DNA from 2 places in the Paenibacillus sp. Marseille-Q9583 genome. Region 1 is predicted to be linked to the other one. Evidence: riboswitches for the same ligand, from Rfam matches in the RefSeq annotation. Region 1 holds a riboswitch; the other holds the start of a gene.
The links. Region 1 has a riboswitch for glycine ahead of gcvT (glycine cleavage system aminomethyltransferase GcvT). Riboswitches for the same ligand answer to the same signal wherever they lie in the genome.
Positions count from the first base shown of each region.

Region 2: linked by a shared signal. The riboswitch ahead of ACWNM1_RS01750 (amino acid permease) and the one ahead of gcvT (glycine cleavage system aminomethyltransferase GcvT) in region 1 are both predicted to bind glycine.

Region 1 is NZ_CDRJTB010000028.1:45,967-51,514, reverse strand. It holds gene uvrB (excinuclease ABC subunit UvrB) at 1-1,163, opposite strand, end outside; gene ACWNM1_RS14715 (flagellar motor protein) at 1,441-2,223, shown strand; gene ACWNM1_RS14710 (flagellar motor protein MotB) at 2,220-3,056, shown strand; gene gcvH (glycine cleavage system protein GcvH) at 3,461-3,853, opposite strand; glycine riboswitch at 4,132-4,230, shown strand; gene gcvT (glycine cleavage system aminomethyltransferase GcvT) at 4,416-5,528, shown strand.
Region 2 is NZ_CDRJTB010000001.1:401,585-407,132, forward strand. It holds gene ACWNM1_RS01740 (TetR/AcrR family transcriptional regulator) at 99-653, opposite strand; gene ACWNM1_RS01745 (DHA2 family efflux MFS transporter permease subunit) at 820-2,283, shown strand; gene ACWNM1_RS01750 (amino acid permease) at 2,452-3,810, opposite strand; glycine riboswitch at 3,944-4,024, opposite strand; gene adhP (alcohol dehydrogenase AdhP) at 4,222-5,238, shown strand; gene ACWNM1_RS01760 (SMI1/KNR4 family protein) at 5,368-5,548, opposite strand, start outside.

The sequences.
Region 1 (5,548 bases):
AATTCCTCGAACTGGAGTGGACGGTTATCCAGCGCAGACGGCAAACGGAAACCATGCTCTACCAGTACCGTCTTACGCGCCCGGTCACCGTTATACATCGCCCGAATCTGCGGAAGCGTTACATGGGACTCATCAATAATGATCAGCATATCATCCGGAAAATAATCCATTAATGTATACGGAGTTGCCCCTGGTTCACGGAAGGTGAGCGGTCCGGAATAGTTCTCAATCCCAGAGCAGAAGCCCACTTCTTTCATCATCTCAATATCATAACGTGTCCGTTGTTCCAGACGCTGAGCTTCAAGAAGCTTCCCTGCATCACGAAGCACAGTTAAGCGATCTTCCAGCTCCTTTTCAATGTTGATCAGTGCTACACGCATTGTTTCTTCCTTGGTAACAAAGTGAGACGCCGGGAAAATAGCAACATGATCGCGCTCCCCGATCAGTTCACCCGTCAGTACATCAATCTCAGTGATTCGCTCAATTTCATCACCGAACAATTCGACCCGAATGGCATGTTCGCCCTGAGATGCCGGGAAAATCTCAACCACATCACCACGTACACGGAAGGTTCCGCGTACAAAATTGATATCATTACGCTGGTACTGGATATCCACTAGCCTGCTCAAAATCTCATTTCGAGGCTTCTCCATCCCTACCCGCAATGACAAAAGCAAGCTTCCGTATTCCATCGGCGAACCGAGGCCGTAAATACAAGACACACTCGCCACAATAATAACGTCACGCCGTTCGAACAAGGAACTCGTTGCGGAGTGGCGCAGTTTATCAATCTCTTCATTAATACTGGAGTCTTTCTCGATATAAGTATCGGAGGAGGGAATATACGCCTCTGGTTGGTAATAGTCGTAGTAGCTGACGAAATAGTCTACCGAATTATGCGGAAAAAACTCCTTAAACTCACTGGCCAATTGGGCAGCCAAAGTCTTGTTGTGCGCAATAACTAACGTCGGGCGGTTTAATTTGGAAATAACTTGTGCAACGGTAAACGTCTTACCCGTACCCGTCGCGCCCAGCAGCGTCTGGTGCTTCTTGCCCTGCCGGATGCCTTGTAGTAATTCCTCTATGGCATGAGGCTGATCGCCCTGGGGTGTATACTCGGACTCCAATTCAAAAGTCTTTGTACTGACGACAATATCACTCATTTGCCCGTCTCCCCTCTATCGTCTAAACTAGATTAATATATTATAATTGTTGTCTGAATGTTCTCTCTCCATACGATGGCAAGCTAAATCGCCTTTGGTGTCTCTAAAAGACGTTAAGCGTTTGTGCGAGAATTATAAGGATTAAAGTATAACGTGAAACTTATACTTTCTTATAATTAAAAAATATGGAAGATAAGAATATGTGTTCCCGTTCATTATACAGTGTTGACTAGATCGTTGCAAACCATAATACATAGAAATGTTAGGAGCTTGAAGCATGGATATTACCTCAATAATCGGTCTATTGGCTGGACTGGCTGCGTTAATCGGCGGCTATCTTTGGGAAGGCGGAAGCCTCTCAGGACTGCTGCAGCTTAATGCAGCTTTGATTGTGTTCGGGGGTACGTTTGCCGCCGTTATGATCAGCTTCCCGGCATCTAAGCTGCGCTCCATTCCAGCAGCACTACGCATGGCTTTCGGTAGCAACCCTGATCGTGATGTAGAAAAAGCAGAAGAACTCATTGCAATGGCAACCTTGGCCCGGCGCGGCGGCGTTTTAATGTTAGAAAAACAAGCTGAAGAACATCCGGACCCTTTTACACGTGAAGGTCTACTTCTTATTGTAGACGGTACTGATCCTGAGCAGGTAAGACAGATTCTTGAATTAGAAATGGATGCTAAAGAATTGAAGCATGAGAACTATGCTAAGATTTTTGAAGCTGCAGGTGGATATGCACCAACGATGGGAATTATCGGGACGGTGATGGGGCTCATCCGTGTACTTGGCAACCTTACAGATCCGTCAAATCTGGGCACATCTATCGCAGTGGCATTTACCGCAACACTGTACGGTGTTGCCATCGCTAATTTAATATTTTTACCCATCGCTTCCAAAATCAAATCCCGCAGTCAAAGCCAGCTACATAGTATGGAAATGCTGCTCGTCGGCATTCTTTCTTTGCAGAACGGGGATCACCCCTTGCTGGTGCGTAAAAAACTGAACTCATTCATCTCAGACACGGACACGAATGACCGTTCAGAAACTAGAGGTCTTTTATGAGACAAAGAGACCGGCGCAAACGGCGTGTAGAGACTCGGGAAAGCCGCGACCGTTGGATGATTACTTATGCTGATCTAATTACACTTTTACTTATTTTTTTCGTTATATTGTATGCGATGAGCAGCCTGGATACTGACAAATATAACATCGTGACAGGCTCGTTATCCGAGACCTTCAAGTCTGGCAGCACTGTCCTTGAGGGTGGGAACGGCATTTTAGATGCTGGGAAATCAACTGAGAACAAACCGGAAAGTACAGACGGGAATGGGAATGCAGCTGCAACTGCGAGACCGAATGATGGATCTGCTGAACAAACGGAGAACGAAACACCTTCGGCACGTGAACTTGCTTTTCGAGAACAAGAGGCTAAACTTGCTGAATTAATGGGTGTGATCACGAACTATGTAGAGGAAAATAATCTCGGAGAACAAATTTTTGTTGCCGACAAACCGCAGGGGATAGAAATCACACTCAGTGACCGGTTTCTCTTCGATATAGGTAAGGCAGACCTGAAGTCTCCAGCCCTCCCTGCTCTTCAGCAGTTATCTGGCTTATTCAGCGATATCGGCGCAAAGATCAGCATTGAAGGACATACCGACAATACTCCAGTATCTTCGACTTCTCACTATAACGACAACTGGGAGCTATCTGGTGCTCGTGCGCTGTCAGTGCTTCGCTTTTTCTTAGATCGGGAGGGATTGAATCCCGACAATTTTCAATACGCAGGTTATGCTGATACCCAGCCCACCGCGGATAATACAACGGCAGCAGGTCAACAAAAGAACCGCCGTGTAGAGATCATTGTGCTTCGACAGCTTCAAGAGGGTGCATAAAAAATGTTTTACTCAGAGCTAGTTACAGTAGCTAGCTCTGTGCGGGAGCGAATCTGCTTATCAACATACCAAAATGGGCTCGCCACTATTTATTACGGAAATACTCCCTGATTAATACCCTATTTAGTCAGAAATAGCCTTTTCACTGAAATTTTAGGGAAGAATTCCCTAAAACCCTTAGTGTCACCCTATATTCGTCTAAAATAAGGGAGGTTTCCCCTAATTCCACAACCAGTAGATTCGCTTTTAAATAAAACCCCATAATTCCAAATAATACCAGTATTTAACGCAAAAATCACCACCACTATCTATATAAAAACACCAAACAGCAAGTCCCCAAAAACGGAAACTTGCTGCTTCAAATATCACATGCAATGAAATTAATATACACTGAAAAAACCCAATTACTCTCCTACCAATGCACGATATCCGGCTGCATCTAGCAGTCCTTTTACAGCATCAGCATACTCTCCGTCCACTTCAATTTCAAAAATCCAACCTTCACCATACGGCTTATCATTAATTAGCTCTGGACTAGCTTCTAAACCATCATTAATCTTGGTAACCTTCCCAGAAACGGGTGAATAGAGTTCCGATACGGTCTTAACGGATTCGATACTACCTACGCTGTCGCCAGCTGAAATGGCCGAACCCACTTCTGGAAATTCCACAAACACGATATCGCCTAACAAATGCTGAGCATGATCCGTAATCCCAACACGTACTACGCGTCCTTCCACTTGCTGTGCCCACTCATGCTCTTCGCTGTAAAGAAGGTTATCTAAAACTTCACTCATTTCAAGCCGCCTCATTTCCAAATTGGAATTCTAAATTTAGTTATAGCCTAAGTGATCCCGGAGCATAATGTCAATGTTACTAACAGTAAAATAAATTTGTCGTTTTTTTGACTTTTTCTTGTTGACAGCGCCCTCCTATACCCGTTTAATGGAGACATACAAGAAGAAACGACGATGTCGTCTTTTTTATAGACGATAACCGTTTCTCGAAGAAATATAAGGATAATGTATAATGTGAAACATATACTTTCTTATATTTGAAACAAATACAGTTGCGGATGATGGCATAGGGAGAGACTGTCTCACTTGAAGACGGCGCCGAAGGAGTAAGCCCTAACAGGGGTGAATCTCTCAGGCAAAAGGACCTTTGTCGGACGTACCTCTGGAGAGCATCAGACGCGAGGCTGAGTGCGTCAGGTCACCAACGGGGAAACTTGCAGGTTAGTTACGCAGGGTAACTCTCAGGTACAAAGGACAGAGCAGAAAGCGATTAGTGCATTTATGCATGATTGCTTCTGCCTGTCCTTTTTTTCGTATGTAATCAGACTAGGGGAGTGACGACATGGATGCTTTGAAAAGAACGCCTTTTTATGATCTCTATTCCGCCTATGCGGAGTCCAGGTGCATTGATTTTGGCGGTTGGGAGCTGCCAGTACAGTTTACAGGTATCGTGAAGGAGCATGAGGCTGTTCGCCAGCAGGCTGGACTGTTCGATGTATCGCATATGGGTGAATTCATGGTGATCGGAAGCGGCGCTGAAGCCTTTTTACAAAAAATGACGACCAACGATGTCAGCCGCCTTACCGATGGTGCGGCACAATATACGCTGCTCTGTTATCCAAACGGCGGTGTGGTCGACGATTTGCTCGTGTATCGACTAAGTGAAGGCCGTTATATGCTTGTCGTAAATGCCTCCAACATCGATAAGGACTTCCAGTGGCTGCAAGAGCATCTGACCTCTGAATTCGATGAAGTCACACTCACTAATGTCTCTGACGAGACGCTTTTGCTCGCCTTGCAAGGTCCGCTGGCAGAGACCATACTCGCAGAAGTTACTGATGCACCGATCTCAACGCTCAAGCCTTTCCACTTCATCGAACTCGCAACCGTCTGCGGTGTAGAAGTACTGATCTCCCGTACGGGTTATACCGGTGAAGATGGCTTCGAAATTTACGCTCCACTGGATGGGGCAGCAACGTTATGGAACGGCCTTCTCGCAGTTGGCGCTCCTCACGGATTAACACCTGCTGGACTGGGCGCTCGTGATACGCTGCGTTTTGAGGCAAAACTGCCACTGTACGGTCAGGAGCTGTCGGCTGACATCACGCCTCTTGAAGCAGGGATTCAGTTTTTCGTAAAGCTGGACAAAGCAGACTTCATCGGTCGTGATGCGTTAGTGCAGCAAAAAGAAGCCGGTCTTCCCCGCCGCCTTGTTGGTCTAGAAATGATTGATCGAGGCATTCCACGCTCCCATTATCCAGTCTATGCGGACGGCATCAAAATCGGAGAGGTCACAACTGGAACTCAATCACCAACGCTCAAACGCAACCTGGGATTAGCTTTGCTTGATACAGCTTACAGTGAAATTGGCACAGAGGTATTCGTAGAGATACGCGGCAAGCAGCTTAAGGCTGTCGTGATTAAGGCCCCTTTTTACAAGTATAAACGCCTTTAGCATCCATATTAGGACGGTTA
Region 2 (5,548 bases), on a different contig from region 1:
CCTAAGGCTGGTGCAGGGATTATCTGTTATCTTGAAATTTGTATCTCTATATCATACAACGGTTTTTACCCATGTCCTCCTATAGCGCAGTCTAACACTTATAAATACCTTCTTTTATACATCAAGGTGATTTGCCCCGCTATGTATTCTGCGCTATATTGGCTGCCATCCTTAATCCACCACATAATAATTCCTAATAGTGATGATGCAATAATATCAAGGGAAACTACCTCTTTAGTGGAATCTATATTTCTCACGTTTCTTCGTTTTTCGATCGTATTTTTTAATAGGTTGGTTAATTGGTTTTTGAAGCCTTTGTGCTCTACCAATACAGCAAAGATCTGCCGGTATTCATAAAAATAACTTAAAAATGTGACCAACTGCTCCTGTTCGATACTGCTCTTCACTTGTAATAACGGTTCAACCTTCATGGACAGGTCATCAAAGATTTCATGTACGATCTGGCGCAATAAATCGTTAATATCCTCATAATGCAAATAAAACGTTGCACGATTGAGCTCAGCACGGTTGGCGATTTTTTGGACAGTCAATTGAGGAATCTCCACATTCTCGGCCAATAATGAAAAAACAGCATTTTTCAGCATCTTTTTTGAGCGAATGGCTCGTGGATCAACTCTTTTATGTTCGGACATTTCATCCCTCTATTATCGTTTATATAGTATTTCATCAACTAATTTACCCATTCTGTCGATTAGTCGACACTTTCAATGAAATTGCAAATAGGAATACTGTTTAAATGCTGATATGATTTATTTTATCGACACTATGTCGAAAAAGCAATGAAGAGAGGCCTGCACCATGCAAGAAGATATTAAGAAAATAAATAAAGGAATCCTACTAACCATTCTAATTTTTGGTTGTTTCTTATCTACACTCAATCAGACGCTTTTAAATGTCGCCTTAAGTAGTCTGATGGATGTATTTGATGTCACGGCAACAACTGTACAATGGATTTCAACAGGTTTTATGCTGGTCAACGGGATATTGATTCCGATTACAGCCTATTTAATGAAACGGTTTACAACACGTCAATTATTTATAAGTGCCATGTCATTTTTATTAATTGGCTCAATCATTTGTGCAGCAGCGCCGAGCTTTAGTCTACTCTTAGTCGGACGGATGATCCAAGCTGCAGGTGCCGGTATTATAATGCCGCTCATGATGAGCGTTGTGCTCGCTATTTTCCCTGTTGAAAAACGCGGCAGTGCTATGGGACTGCTTGGACTGGCGATGATATTTGCTCCTGCTATTGGCCCGACGCTTGCGGGATTTATTGTTGAATATCACTCTTGGCGCTGGTTATTTATCGGCCTCATTCCACTCGTCATCCTTGTTATAGCGTTGGCATTCAAGTATTTAGTGAATGTATCCGAGACGTCTAAGTCTAAGCTTGATGTAGTAAGTGTTCTTTTATCAACCGTTGGATTTGGCTTAATTTTATACGGCTTCAGTAGTGCAGGCAGTAAAGGCTGGGACGATGGAATAGTAATTCTGACCTTAGGGATCGGGATCGCTGTTACGGCCGTATTCTGTCTTCGACAAATCAAGTCTGATGATCCACTGCTGAACCTGTCTGTCTTCAAAAATAAAGTTTTTACGATGACTTCTCTTATTAACGTATTAATCACGATGATGATGTACGCAGATATGATTTTATTGCCTATTTATCTGCAGAATGGCCGTGGTTTTACAGCATTTGATGCAGGACTACTATTGCTGCCAGGGGCGCTCGTAAATGCGTTCATGTCACCCGTCACCGGTAAATTATACGACCGTTTTGGTGCTAAACCACTGTTCATTATTGGTTTACTGTTTATTATTCCATCTATGTGGGCGGTAACTGATCTATCTGAATCTACAACGTATACGTATCTAATGATTCGTACCATTGGCCTGCGAATTGGACTAAGCTTCATCACTATGCCACTCAATACGGCTGGACTAAATGCACTGCCCAAACAACTCGGCACGCATGGTACAGCTGTGAACAATACCGTTCGCCAAATTGCCGGAGCCATCGGTACTGCTGTCGTAATTACGATTTATACAGTACAGGCAACAAATCATGCGGCCACAGTGATGCAGAGCAATCCCTCTACTACTCCTGAGATCCTTAAATCCCTTGCATCCATTCTTGGGGCAAGTGATGCTTATTACTTTATGATGATTTTATCCGTTGCGGCGTTGGTTATAACATTATTTATGCCAATGAAAAGCAGGATTAAGATTGAAACGAAAGTAGATCTAGTTAGAGAGGAATAACCTCATAAAGTGGAACGTCAAAAGGACAGCGGTCAGCTGTCCTTTTACATTATCCTTTTTACGTTACCCTCTTAGCGATTCCCAGCTCACTGGCTACTCTTCTTTTAATTTTTCTTTCAGTATGCTGGAGATGATTCCCCCCTAACCATTAAAATATGTTAGCCTAACTCAAGCTTGATTACTTTTCCCCTTTTTGCTTCTAATCGAATACAAGATGACTAATAAAATAAACCATAACGGAGTACACAATAAAGCCGGGCGTGTCTCTCCAGCGAACAGCATGATGATCAGTATCCCAGCGAACAAGGTTAAGACAATATAATTAATAGCCGGTGTGAACGGTGCTTTGAATTTAGATTTCGCCTGTAAGTCTGGCCGGGTTTTCTTATACTTAATATGGCAGATAAGAACAATGCCCCACACCCATATAAAACAAATGGCGCTAATCGTTGTCACGATTCCAAAAGCCTGCTCCGGAATAAGTTTACTCAAAAGAGCACCAACAGATATAACAATTGTAGAAATGAATAACGAGTTACCTGGTACATGGTTTTTATTCAGTTTGCCCAAACGAGGTGACGCCTGGTTATTTCTACTCAAATTATAGAGAATTCGGCTTGTCGAGAACATTCCACTGTTACAAGCGGAAGCGGCTGAAGTTAATACGACAAAATTAATAATCCCTGCGGCTATTGGAATCCCTACTAGAGTAAAGGTTTTTACAAAAGGACTCTCTGCCGGACTAAGCTCCGTCCAAGGGTTAATGCATAGCAGGACGAAAAGCGCGCCGACATAGAAAAATAGAATCCGTAAAGGAATTTTATTAATTGCCGACGGGATATTTTTTTCCGGATCGGCTGTTTCCGCTGCCGACACACCCACCAACTCCACACCGACATAAGCAAATACAACCATTTGAAAAGAAAATAAGAAGCCTGATATGCCGTTTGGAAAAAAGCCCCCATGCTCCCATAGATTCCGTATCGTCACCGATCCTGCATCCGTCTTAAACCCAATGATCAGCAAAATGACTCCAAGACCAATCAAGGCAAGAATCGTAATTACCTTAATTAAAGCAAACCAAAATTCGAGTTCCCCAAAGCTCTTTACAGTTAATAAATTAAGTCCTAATAACACGACTAGACAGGCGATGGCAGGGACCCACTGCGGGATATCAAACCAATATTGTACATATACGCCAACAGCGATGACATCAGCCATAGCCGTCATGATCCAGCAAAACCAATAGGTCCAACCAGTAATGAATGCGACTCGTGATCCAAGGTAGTCTTCAGCAATATCCGTAAACGATTGATAGCCCGCTTTAGATAATAGGAGCTCTCCCAGTGCTCTCATCACAAAAAACACAGCAATACCCACGATTAAATACGTGATCATGATGGATGGGCCTGCCTTCTCTATCGCCTTGCCTGATCCCAAGAATAATCCTGTACCGATGGTGCCGCCAATAGCAATAAGTTGAACATGCCGATTAGCTAGCTCTCTCTTTAATTCTGGTTGTGCCATACCTAGTTCCCCCTTGTGAGTACAATAAATTGGAATAAAAAAAGAGAGATTGGATGTCATCCAATCTCCCAGATCGTAAGAATATCAAATAATATTTGCCTACTGATGTCGATCAGCATGACAAATATATATTCAGTACTCTTCTGTCCTTTTGCCTGAGATTGTGAACCCTTCGGCGCCGCGGAATTTCCGCGGTCTCTCCAGAAGCTGCTCCAGCTAAAGTGTAATCCTTAGCCATCATAGCTCGTGAATTATGAAGTTGATAAAGCGGTAACGCAGTAAAGCTGTTCTGATATTCTAACATATTACTTGTGATGTGAGTGTTAATCAGTGATAAAAGTCTCAAGAATTTAAAGTTAGCCTCATGAACATACTACTTTTTGAAAAGCAAAAAACTAAAGGAGTATGCTGATGAAAGCCGCTGTAGTAAAGAAATTCAAAGAAAAGTTAGAGCTACAAGACGTACCTAAACCAAAACCCGGACACAAAGAAATCCTTGTCCATATTCAGGCGTGCGGAGTGTGTCATACTGATTTGCATGCTGCTCATGGCGATTGGCCCGTCAAACCGAAACTCCCTCTTATTCCCGGACATGAAGGCGTTGGGGTTATTGAAGAAATGGGTGAAGGAGTTACACACTTAAAAGTAGGTGACCGAGTAGGAATTCCATGGCTGTACTCAGCCTGCGGTCATTGTGAGTATTGTCTTACAGGAAGAGAGACTCTTTGTCTCGATCAGCAAAATTCTGGATATTCCGTAGATGGCGGATATGCAGAATATTGTGTGGCAGCTGCCGATTATGTAGTGAAGGTTCCTGATAATTTAAGCTTCATCGAAGCGGCACCTTTATTTTGCGCTGGCGTTACGACCTATAAAGCTTTGAAAGTATCGGGTGTAAAACCAGGTGAGTGGGTAGCCATTTTCGGCATCGGAGGATTGGGTCATCTTGGCGTACAATATGCAAAAGTGATGGGAATGAACGTAGTGGCCATCGACACGTCGGATGAAAAGATGGAGCTTGCCAAACAGCTTGGTGCAGACAAAACCGTAAACGCATTAAAAGAAGATGCCGCAGACTGGATTCAAAAAGAAATCGGTGGAGTGCATGGTGTCGTTTGTACGGCGGTTGCGAAAAAAGCATTCGATCAAGCCTACCGGGCCATTCGCCGCGGCGGTACCTGCGTCATGGTTGGGCTGCCTCCTGAATCCATGGATGTTCCGATCTTTGATACGGTATTAAACGGTACAAAGGTAGTCGGATCAATTGTCGGCACTCGCAAAGATTTGCAAGAAACATTACAATTCGCTGCAGAAGGAAAAATAAAAACCATTATTGAGACACGTAAACTAGAAGATATTAATGAGATCTACGATCTTATGTTAGAAGGCAAAATCAATGGTCGAATCGTCCTTGATATGACGAAATGACCCGAAAGAAAACACGCCCGAAAAGTGCTGCTTTTCGGGCTTTTTTATGACTAAAAATCCCCCTACTAGCAATACTTTTCTGCGCAATGTTTCTGTTGTGATCAATCAAGCTCTGCGCGGGAGACCGGTTTAGGTCACGTCCTCTTCTTCGGCTCCCACTTCCAGCCGTTCAATAACCTCTAAGCGGGCTTGATCCGTGAAGCGAAGCACTCCGTTCTCCTGAACGATCAGCCCTTCCCGAATCCGCCCATCCAGCCAGTCACTGATCCAGCCGGGCGCATACCCGCCTTGACCGAACTCGCCGCCAAAA